One region of the Micromonospora sp. NPDC049903 genome, then DNA from elsewhere that is predicted to be linked to it. Evidence: riboswitches for the same ligand, from Rfam matches in the RefSeq annotation. Region 1 holds a riboswitch; the other holds the start of a gene.
The links. A riboswitch is a leader RNA that binds a small molecule or an ion and turns the genes downstream of it on or off. The one in region 1 is predicted to bind S-adenosylmethionine.
Positions count from the first base shown of each region.

Region 2: it holds a riboswitch for S-adenosylmethionine, as region 1 does, so the genes downstream of both, ACIBO1_RS22995 (aminotransferase class V-fold PLP-dependent enzyme) here and ACIBO1_RS25835 (ABC transporter substrate-binding protein) in region 1, are expected to answer to the same signal.

Region 1 covers NZ_JBITKL010000022.1:73,857-78,997, forward strand. The annotation lists gene ACIBO1_RS25820 (urease subunit alpha) at 1-1,275, opposite strand, end outside; gene ACIBO1_RS25825 (urease subunit beta) at 1,272-1,637, opposite strand; gene ACIBO1_RS25830 (urease subunit gamma) at 1,634-1,936, opposite strand; SAM riboswitch class IV at 2,232-2,344, shown strand; gene ACIBO1_RS25835 (ABC transporter substrate-binding protein) at 2,609-3,451, shown strand; gene ACIBO1_RS25840 (amino acid ABC transporter permease) at 3,487-4,269, shown strand; gene ACIBO1_RS25845 (amino acid ABC transporter ATP-binding protein) at 4,266-4,997, shown strand; gene ACIBO1_RS25850 (ABC transporter permease) at 5,058-5,141, opposite strand, start outside.
Region 2 covers NZ_JBITKL010000017.1:38,534-43,674, reverse strand. The annotation lists gene ACIBO1_RS23000 (GMC oxidoreductase) at 1-1,308, shown strand, start outside; partial or broken gene ACIBO1_RS22995 (aminotransferase class V-fold PLP-dependent enzyme) at 1,329-2,557, opposite strand; SAM riboswitch class IV at 2,609-2,727, opposite strand; gene ACIBO1_RS22990 (cyclase family protein) at 2,919-3,872, shown strand; gene ACIBO1_RS22985 (hypothetical protein) at 4,010-4,543, shown strand; gene ACIBO1_RS22980 (hypothetical protein) at 4,536-5,141, shown strand, end outside.

The DNA of each region.
Region 1 (5,141 bases):
CGAGCCGATCTCGTGGTCGAGCCCGTTGGCCATGGCCGCGCAGATGGTGTACTTCGCCACGTAGCGCCGGGCCCGGTGGTTGTCGGCGGCACCGTCACCGGCGAGCGCCCCGACCCGCGCCTTCATCACGTGCGCGCTCTGCCAGGTCCGCAGCACGACCTCGCCGACCCGGCCCATCGCCTGCGAGTCCGAGCCGATGATGGAGATCGCGCCCAGGTCGTGCAGCAGGTCCTCGGCGGCCATCGTGGACGGTCGGATCCGACTCTCCGCGAACGCCAGGTCCTCCGGCACCGCCGGGTTCAGGTGGTGGCAGACCATCAGCATGTCGAGGTGTTCAGCCAGCGTGTTGCGGGTGTACGGGCGGGTCGGGTTGGTCGACGAGGGCAGCACGTTCGGTTCCCCGGCGACGGTGATGATGTCCGGCGCGTGCCCGCCCCCGGCTCCCTCCGTGTGATAGGAGTGGATCGCCCGGCCGCCGATCGCCCGCAGGGTGTCCGCGACGAACCCGGCCTCGTTGAGAGTATCGGTGTGGATGGACACCTGCACGCCGGAGGCGTCCGCGACCCGCAGGCAGGCGTCGATCGCCGCCGGGGTGGTGCCCCAGTCCTCGTGCAGCTTGAACCCACCGGCACCGGCCCGCAACTGCTCCCAGAGCGCCTCGGCGGAGACCGTGTTGCCCTTGCCGAGCAGCAGCACGTTGACCGGGAACGCGTCCAGGGCCTCGTGCATCCGGGCCAGGTGCCAGGCGTTCGGCGTGACGGTGGTGGCCCGGGTCCCCTCGGCCGGTCCGGTGCCGCCACCGACCAGGGTGGTGACCCCGCCGGCCAGCGCCTCGGTGACGATCTGCGGGCAGATGAAGTGCACGTGGGTGTCGACCGCCCCGGCGGTGAGGATCCGGCCGTTGCCGGCGATCACCTCGGTCGCCGGACCGATCACCAGATCCGGGTGCACACCGTCCATGGTGTCCGGGTTGCCCGCCCGGCCCAGCGCGACGATCCGCCCGTCGCGTATCCCCACGTCGGCCTTGACCACACCCCAGTGGTCGAGGACCACCGCGCCGGTGACGACCGTGTCCAGGGCGCCCTCGGCCCGGGTGGCCCGGGACTGGCCCATCGACTCGCGGATCACCTTGCCGCCGCCGAAGACCGCCTCGTCGCCGCCGGCACAGTGGTCGTGCTCGACCTCGATCAGCAGGTTCGTGTCGGCCAACCGGATCCGGTCGCCGGTGCTCGGCCCGTAGAGCGCGACGTAGCGCTCCCGCTCCACCAGGCTCATGCCGCCGCTCCGCTCCGCTGCGCGCCGCCACCGGGCACCGCCGTCGTCGGGGCCGGGTCCAGCGGGCCGGCGGACTCGCCGCGCAGGCCGGGCACGATCCGCGCGCCGCGCAGCGGCACCAGGTCCACGGTGCGACTCACGCCCGGTTCGAAACGCACGGACGTCCCGGCCGGTACGGCGAGACGCTGTCCCCAGGCGGCGGCCCGGTCGAAGTCCAGGGCCGGGTTGGCCTCGGCGAAGTGGTAGTGCGACCCGACCTGCACCGGCCGGTCGCCGGTGTTCACCACGAGCAGCGTGGTCACCGGACGCCCGGCGTTGATCTCCACCGGCCGGGCCGCCGGCAGGATCTCCCCGGGGATCACGGGATCGGGTGGTGCACCGTCACCAGCTTGGTGCCGTCCGGGAACGTCGCCTCCACCTGCACCTCCCTCAGCAACTCGGGGATGCCGTCCTGCACGTCGTCCCGGGTCAGGACGGTGCGGCCGGAGGCCATCAGGTCGACCACGGTCGCCCCGTCGCGGGCGCCTTCGAGCAGGAAGGCGGTGAGCACCGCGACGGCTTCCGGATAGTTGAGGCGCAGGCCGCGCTCGCGGCGACGCCGGGCGACGTCCGCCGCCACGTGGACGAGCAGGCGGTCCTGCTCGTGGGGGGTGAGATACACGGGGTGCTCCCGGTGGGTGTCCGCGCCCCCGGACACCGTCGGCCCGGCGCCTCGACGCGCCGACCGCCGGTCGGGGTTCGCCCGCCGGTCCCGACCGCCACGTGCGCGGGGCCCGGGGTTTCCACCTCCCCAGGTCCGCGTGACGGACCACCGGCGGTGTCGGGTCGGATGCGGACCGCACCGCCCACCGCTGAGCAGACCGTAAGGGATCACGCGGGCGGCGGGCAACACCCCGCGTGAGGGTCGTCATAACGGGTGGACGCTGCCCCGTCACCGGCTGCTAGCCTCGACGACAGGTCAAGAGCGCCAGCGTCAAGCCCCGGCTCGCTGGCCGGCAACCCTCGTCCGCGCAGGGGTGCCCCGGGTGAGGACCAGGCATCGGAGCGACCTCCGGTGCAAGCGTGGCCTGGTGTCCCAGGTCATCACGACCTCGAGGAGAGCCATGGCGTACCCCGATCGACCGGTTGCCTGCCGGGACCTGACCCGGCGTCGACACGTCGACATGATGCGGGTGTGCAGCGCCGCGTGTAGCTGACCGCGTCGCTACCCGGCCGCCGACCCCACCCGGTCGGACGACCACCTCGTTCCCATTCCCATCCTTCGCGGTCCGTCCCACGGCGGACCGTCGGCGTGGCACGTGCGTGCCCGCCGCCGCTCGATCAGGAGACACCTGTGCGCTTCCTTCCTGCCCTGACCCGGGCCGCCGCCGTCGGCGTCACCGCCGTGCTCGCCGCCACCGCCCTCACCGCCTGCGGCTCGGACGGTGACCCCGCCGACAACCCGTACAACCTGCTCCAGCCGGGGGTGCTGCGGGCCGGCACGCTCACCGACGCGCCGCCGAACGTCTATCTCAAGGACGGCGAGTTCACCGGGTTCGACAACGACCTGCTGGTCGCCGCCGCCGACAAGCTCGGGCTGCGGGTGGAGTTCGTCGGCACCGACTTCTCCGGGCTGCTGGCCCAGGTCAACAACCGCAAGTTCGACGTCGGCAGCTCCTCGATCACGATCACCGAGGCGCGGAAGAAGACGGTCGACTTCGGCAACGGCTACGACTTCGGCTACTTCGGGCTCGACGTGCCCGCCGGTTCGACGCTGGCGAGCTTCGACGAGTTGTCCGGCAAGCGGGTGGTGGTCGTGCAGGGCACCGTCCAGGACGACTACGCGACCGGGCGTGGCCTCGACCCGGTGCGGGTGCCGGACTACAACGGCGCGATCAACCAGCTCAAGGCGGGCACCGCGGACGCCTGGATCGCCCCGGCCGAGATCGGTGAGAAGACCGCCGCCGACAGCGGCGGCAGGATCAAGGTCGCGGCGAAGGAGCTCAGCCCGGCACCCACCGCGTACGCGGTGGCCAAGGGCAACGACACGCTGCGCGAGGCGCTGAACCGGGCCCTGGACGAGGTGATCGCCGACGGCACCTGGACCCGCCTGCAGGAGCAGTACTACCCGGGCCGGCCGATCCCGGCCGACTTCACCCCGGGCAGCGGCGACGTGTCGGCGCCGGCCGCCTCCTGAGGTAGGACGACGAGCGAGTAGGGCGGAGGTCGACCGTGGATCCGTTGCGCACCCTGTGGGAGACGTTCTTCGACTGGGAGTCGATGCGCGAGGCGCTGCCCGAGATGATCACCGTCGGGTTGCCGAACACGCTGATCCTGGCGGTCACCGCCGCCCTGCTCGGCTCGGCCATGGGCATCGTGCTGGCCGTCGCGGGCATCTCGCGTACCCGCTGGTTGCGGTGGCCGGCCCGGGTCTACACCGACGTGTTCCGTGGCCTGCCGGCGGCGGCGACGATCCTGCTGATCGGGGTCGGTCTGGCACCGTTGGGCATGCAGGTGTGGGGACCGAACCCGTACCCGCTGGGGATCCTGGCGTTGTCGCTGATCGCGGCGGCGTACATCGGGGAGATCTTCCGCTCCGGCATCCAGTCGGTGGAGGCCACCCAGGTGGAGGCCGCCCGCGCGCTGGGTTTCTCCTGGTGGGAGGCGATGCGGGTGGTGGTGATCCCGCAGGGTGTCCGACGGGTCCTGCCGGCCTGGGTGAACCAGCTCATCGCGCTGATCAAGGACTCCAGCCTGGTCTACTTCCTCGGTCTGCTGGCCAGCCAGCGGGAGCTGTTCCGGATCGGGCAGGACTACGCGGCCAACACCGGCAACCAGTCGGCGCTGCTGCTCGCCGGGCTCTTCTATCTGACCCTGACCGTGCCGCTGACGCACGTCGTCAACTGGATCGACCGGCGGCTGCGGCACGGCCGCCCGGCGACCGGACCGGCCGGTGACGACCCCGACGACCTCGACCTGGCGCTGCCCGGCGCCGCCGGAGGCAACCAACGATGAGCACCTCGGTCAGCCTGAGCCTGCGCGACGTACACCTGGCCTTCGGCCGTCACCAGGTGCTGCGCGGGGTGGACCTGGACGTCGCACGCGGCGCGACCGCCTGCGTGATCGGCCCGTCCGGCTCCGGCAAGTCGACGCTGCTGCGGACCGTCAACCGGCTGCTCGAACCGGACAAGGGTGACGTGCTGCTGGACGGCCGCAGCGTGCTGCGCGACGACCCGGACGCCCTGCGGCAACGGGTCGGCATGGTGTTCCAGCAGTTCAACCTGTTCCCGCACATGAGCGTGCTGCGCAACATCACCGTCGCGTTGCGGCGCATCCGCAAGCTCGGCGAGGACGAGGCGGTGGCGGTGGCGCGTACCCACCTGGACCGGGTGGGGCTGGCGGCGAAGGCCGACGCCCGGCCGGCGCACCTGTCCGGCGGGCAGCAGCAGCGGGTGGCCATCGCCCGGGCGCTGGCCATGCAGCCGCAGGTGATGCTCTTCGACGAGGCCACCTCGGCGCTGGACCCGGAGCTGGTCAAGGGCGTGCTGACGTTGATGGCGGACCTCTCGTCGCAGGGCATGACCATGGTGGTGGTGACCCACGAGATGGGCTTCGCGCGCGAGGTCGCCGACACCGTCGCGTTCATGGACGCCGGTGTGGTGCTGGAAGCCGGCGAGCCGGCCTCGATCTTCGAGTCGGCCGAGCATCCGCGTCTGCGCCGGTTCCTGTCGCAGGTGTTGTAGAGGTGTAAGGAGGGGACCCCTGCTATGCACGAGGCGTTAGCAGGGGTCCCCTCCTTACACTCAGGTCGGCGTGTCGCGCCGCCGGAACGCGCCCAGTCCGACGGCCAGCAGCACGGCCGCCACGGCGGTGAGCACCACCAGGGG
Region 2 (5,141 bases), on a different contig from region 1:
ATCTTTCACCACTGGGGTGCCTTCGGGCGACGCCGCTGGCGGGCTGCCGACGCCGAGAGCGCCAGGGCGCGGATCGCCCAGGGCTTCAACCTCGGCGGCCGGACCCTCTTCTGGGGAGCCTCGGCACCCCGGATGCACCGCTGGGAGTTCCGCGACTGGCCGGAGACGGTCCGCGACGAGCTGTGCGACGTCTGGTACGACCGCGCGGAGCAACTGACCCGCGTCACTCCCCTGGTCCCGTCGTCCTACCAGACGATGGTCAAGGCGAGGCTGCGGGAGTTGCCCGCGTTGGCCGAGTTCCGGCACTTCGATCCGCCGATGGCGATCGAGTACTACGGCCCGGTCCCCGGGGCGGTGCCTGCGGGTATCTGGTCGGCGGCCGAACTGCTGCTCAGCCGGGCCATGCAGGACGATCGCTTCGGCAACCTGCGGGTCCACCTGAACCACGAGGTGGTCGGGGTCGAGCGGGCGGCGGGCGAGGTCACCGGCGTGGTCGCGTACGACCACCTGACCGGCCGGGACCGCACCTACCGACTGGCCGACGACGGCGTGGTGGTGCTGGCCGCCGGCACGGTCGGCACTGCCGCCGTCGCGCAGTCGTCCGGCCTCGCCGAGGACAATCCGCTGGTCGGGCGCGGCATCACCGACCACCCGATCCACGTGGTCAAGTTCTGGGTGCGGCAGGGCGGGGACTGGTACAGCCGCTTCGACTCCAGCAAGACCGTCTCCCGGCAACTCACCGACGTCACCGACACCGACCCCGCGCATCCGTACAGCGTCACGCTGGACCTGGGTGCGAACCTCAACCAGTTCCGCTTCGTCAACGCCCTGGAGTTCACCAGCGCGAACCTGGCCACCGTCGACGGGAAGATGCCGGGCGAGCTGGTGTTCATGGTCGAGGCGCCGCTGGTCGAGCAGAACGCCGTCACCCGGACCGAGACCCGGCCGGACGGCGTGAAGCCCGCCGCGCTGCCCACCATCCGCATCCATCCCAGCCCGCGCGCCCACCAGGTCCAGGACACCCTCGACAAGATCACCGCCGACGTCGTGTCCGCCTTCGGCGGCGAGGTGTACGAGCAGCTCTGGGCTCCGCTCGGCGGCGTATCGCACGAGGTCGGCACCATGCGGATGGGTCGCGGCACACCGGGCCGGGAGCGGCCGGGGGTGGTCGACGAGGACCTGCGTGTCGTCGGCCACCGCAACCTGTACGTCTGCGACCTGTCCGTCTTTCCCAACTCACCGGCGGCCAACCCGACGCTGACGTTGGCGGCGCTGGCCCTGCGCCTCGCCGCCCACCTCAGCACCTGACGGCACCCCGCGGGAAAGGCTTACTGCTCCGGGGCCGAGGTCACGACCTCGCGTAGCCCGTGCAAAAGCCGGTCGATGTGCTCGGCGGTCGTGCCGATGCCGATACTGGCCCGGATCGCGTACCCGTCGGTCGGACGGCCGAGCCGCTCGGCCGCGCCGGCCAGCAGCTTCCGGGTGAGCGGGTGGGCGCAGAACAAGCCGTCGCGTACGCCGATCCCGTGCTCGGCGGAGAGCCGGTGGGTGATGTCGGTCGCCTGCCGGTCGGCGACGGTGAAGCTGACGATGCCGACCCGGTCGTGGTCGGCGTCGAACGTGCGCAGCTCCGCCACCTGGGGCAGGGCGCCGAGCCCGTCGCGCAGCCGGGTCAGCAGCTCCTGCTCGTGGCGGGCGAGTACGTCCGGCGCGGCGGCGGAGATCGTGGCGCATGCGGCGGCGAGCGCCACCGCGCCCAGCAGGTTCGGTGTGCCGGCCTCGTGGCGAGCCGGGCCGGTCTGCCACTGCACCTCGGCGGGCTCGTCGCCGACGTGTCTGGTGGCTCCGCCACCGGACAGGTACGGGTCGGCGGCGTCGAGCCAGTCGGCGCGGCCGGCGAGGACTCCCGCGCCGAACGGCGCGTACAGCTTGTGCCCGGACAGCGCCAGGTAGTCGATGTCGGCGTCGGCCATGGAGACCGCGCGGTGCGGGGCCAACTGGGCGGCGTCGACGACGATCCGCGCGCCGTGCCGATGCGCGATCTCCGCGATCTCGGCTATCGGCCAGACCTCTCCGGTGACGTTGGACGCGCCGGTGACCGCCACCAGCACCGGCCGCCCGCTGCCCAGGTCGGCCAGTGCACGGGTCAGCTCGGACGTCACCTCGGGCAGGTCGGTGGGCACCGGCAGTCGGTGCACGTTCGGCCAGGCGAGGAGGTTCGCGTGGTGTTCGCCGGCCCAGTGACCACGGTGGTGTGCGGTGGCAGGGCCCGGGCGAGCAGGTTCATCGCGTCGGTGGTGTTCCGGGTGAAGATCACGTGGTCGTCCGGCCGGATGTCGAGGAAGTCCGCGACGGTCTGGCGGGACTGCTCGTATGCCAGCGTGCATCGGCGCGAGGCGGCGCCGGCGCCCCGGTGCACGCTGGCGTACCAGGGCAACAGTTCGGTGACCGCGGCGGCGACCGCGGTGAGGCAGGGTGCGGTGGCGGCGTAGTCGAGGTTGGCGTACGCGACGGTGGTGCCGTCGGAGAGCCGGACGGGAAGGTCGTCGCCGAGCACGGCAGGAGCGATCGTGGGCACACTGGTCCTTCGTGACGGTGGACCCGTGTGGGTCCGCGCTTGCCGCCGGCGATCGCCGACGGCCTGGTCCTCACCCGGAGGCACCCCACCGCGGATGTACGAGGGTTGCCGGTCAGCAGGCCGGGGCCTTGACGCTGACACTCATGACCGCTGCCGATGCTGCCACACCGGCGAGCGCCTCCGCCAGAGCGCTTCGCGCACCCGGCACGTCCCTGTTCGTACGACACCGGACGGTCCACTGAGTCGTCCCTCCCGGCGCGGTGTGGCAGGTGTGCGGGAGGGACCGGATAGCCTGCCTGCGGTGTCCGGCGACCGCGTGACCGGAGGAGTCGATGCTTCGATGACGGCAGAGCGGCCGGTGCCGACCCAGGAGGACGTGCTCGGGTACTTCGACACGCTGTCGAACTGGGGTCGGTGGGGCGACGACGACGAACTCGGCACGCTCAACCACATCATCGACGACGTCCGGTTGGCGGCGGCGCGGGCCGTACGCCACGGCCGGAGCGTGTCGTGCGCGTGGGAGGTCGCCGTGCCGGGAGAGATGGAGCGGTCGACGACGGCGTGCCCGTGCGCCGCCGACATGCCGGGTGCCGAGAACATGCCGCCCGCCTTCCACGCCGACCGGCGCTGGGGCTTCTCGTCCGAGCGGCTCAGCCTCTCGTTCCACGGCAACACCGTCACCCACCTCGACTCGCCGTGTCACATCTTCTGGGACGGCGTGATGTACAACGGGCGGTCGCACGCGTTGGTGGACGCCGCGACGGGGTCGGCGTGGGCGGCCGTCACGGCGGCGGCGAACGGGATCGTCACCCGTGGTGTCCTGCTCGACGTGGCGAGGGCCCGGGACGTGCCATCGTGGGAGCCGGGGCAGGTCGTGTTCCCCGAGGATCTCGAGGAGGCCGAGCGCCGGCAGGGCGTACGGGTGGGGTCCGGCGACGCGGTGCTGTTGCGGACCGGCCGTGGCCGGGTCCGCCACGAGGGCGGTACGGCCGGCGGTGTCACCCAGGCCGGCTGGCACGCGTCCTGCCTGCCGTGGCTGCACGAGCGCCAGGTCGCACTGATCGGCGCGGACACTCCGCAGGATGTCCAGCCGTCGGGATACGACGACGTCTTGATGCCGGTGCACGCCGTGAGCCTCGTCGCGATGGGTCTGTGGTTGCTCGACAACTGCGACCTGGAGGCGTGCGCGACGACCGCCGCCGACCTCGGTCAGTGGGACTTCCAGCTCGCCGTCGCGCCGATCCGCCTGGCCGGGACGTCCGGCAGCCCGGTCAACCCGATCGCCACGTTCTGACCGCAGCGGGCCTGGCCTCGACCGGCTCGTGTGCGGGTCGCGGCACGGGACAAGACGCGAATCCGACGCGGTGTCCGCACGGTTGCAGCGTCCCGAGCAGCAGGGGCAGACGCGGCACCGGCACGGCCGAGGCGGCGTTGCCGGCCGACTCGGGCAGCACCCGGTTCGGGGTCGGCCCGATGGGGGTGGCCGTCGGGAACGCGACCGCCACCCACCGGATCACCATCACCCGTGACGGCGTCCCGGCCGAGGACCAGTTCGACTACCAGCCGGTGGTCAAGCGGCTGCCGAACGCGTTGTGGGGTGGCCGGCTCACCCCGTCGCCGACCGACCCGGCGCTGACGCCGGATCTGCTGACCGGGTACACCATCACACCCCGCCCGACGGCGACGCCCGAGCCGGCGTGGCTGGACCGGAGCGCGGTGCAGGCCGACACGGCCCTGTTCGAGGTCTCCGACGCGATCCGGCTGCGTGCCCCGGCGGCGGTGGCGGATCTCGACGGCAGCGACGCCGAACGCGCGAAGCTGATCGTCGGCAGCATGACGGCGCCCACCGTGACTGCTGCCCGGGCCGGACTGCTGACGGACCTGCTGCCCGACGCGTCGGTCGACCTGACCGGCTTCGACATCAGCCAGTTCCACGAGATCCCCCGGGTGGCCGCTCATGTCTGACAACACCGTCACGTTCGCCGCGCACCGCCGCCCGGCGCTGGAGGCCGGCGACTACGACATCACCGTGACCCAGGCGGTCGCGGTCGGCTCCGCGACGGAGTCGTTCGGCACCAGCCGCCGGTTCAGCGTCGGCGGCGACCGGTTCGCCCTGCCACCGACCGCGATCCGCGCGGTCTTCCCGCCCGACGGCAGCCTGGGCGATCACGGCAACGTGCTGCCGCACGTGGTGCTCGACCGACCGTCGCTGCCCTGGGAACGCGATCCGGGCGGGGGCGGCGACGACCGTCCGCCGTGGTTGGCGCTGCTGCTCTTCGACGAGGACGAGAAGCCGCAGCCACGGACCACCACGGTGGGGGCGCTGACCCGGGAGGGCAGACTGCCCGAGCAGGCGACCGTCCTGGAGCGACACGACTCCGCCGACGACCCGGTGACCGTGATCGACGTACCCGCCGCTCTGCTGACCAGCCTGATGCCCGCGTACGCCGAGCTGCGGCTGCTGGCCCACGTCCGGGGTGGCACCGGGTCGGATGCCGACCCCGACGCGGCGGTGGTCGTCGGCAACCGACTGCCCGGCGCCGGTACGACCAGCACGGTGCAC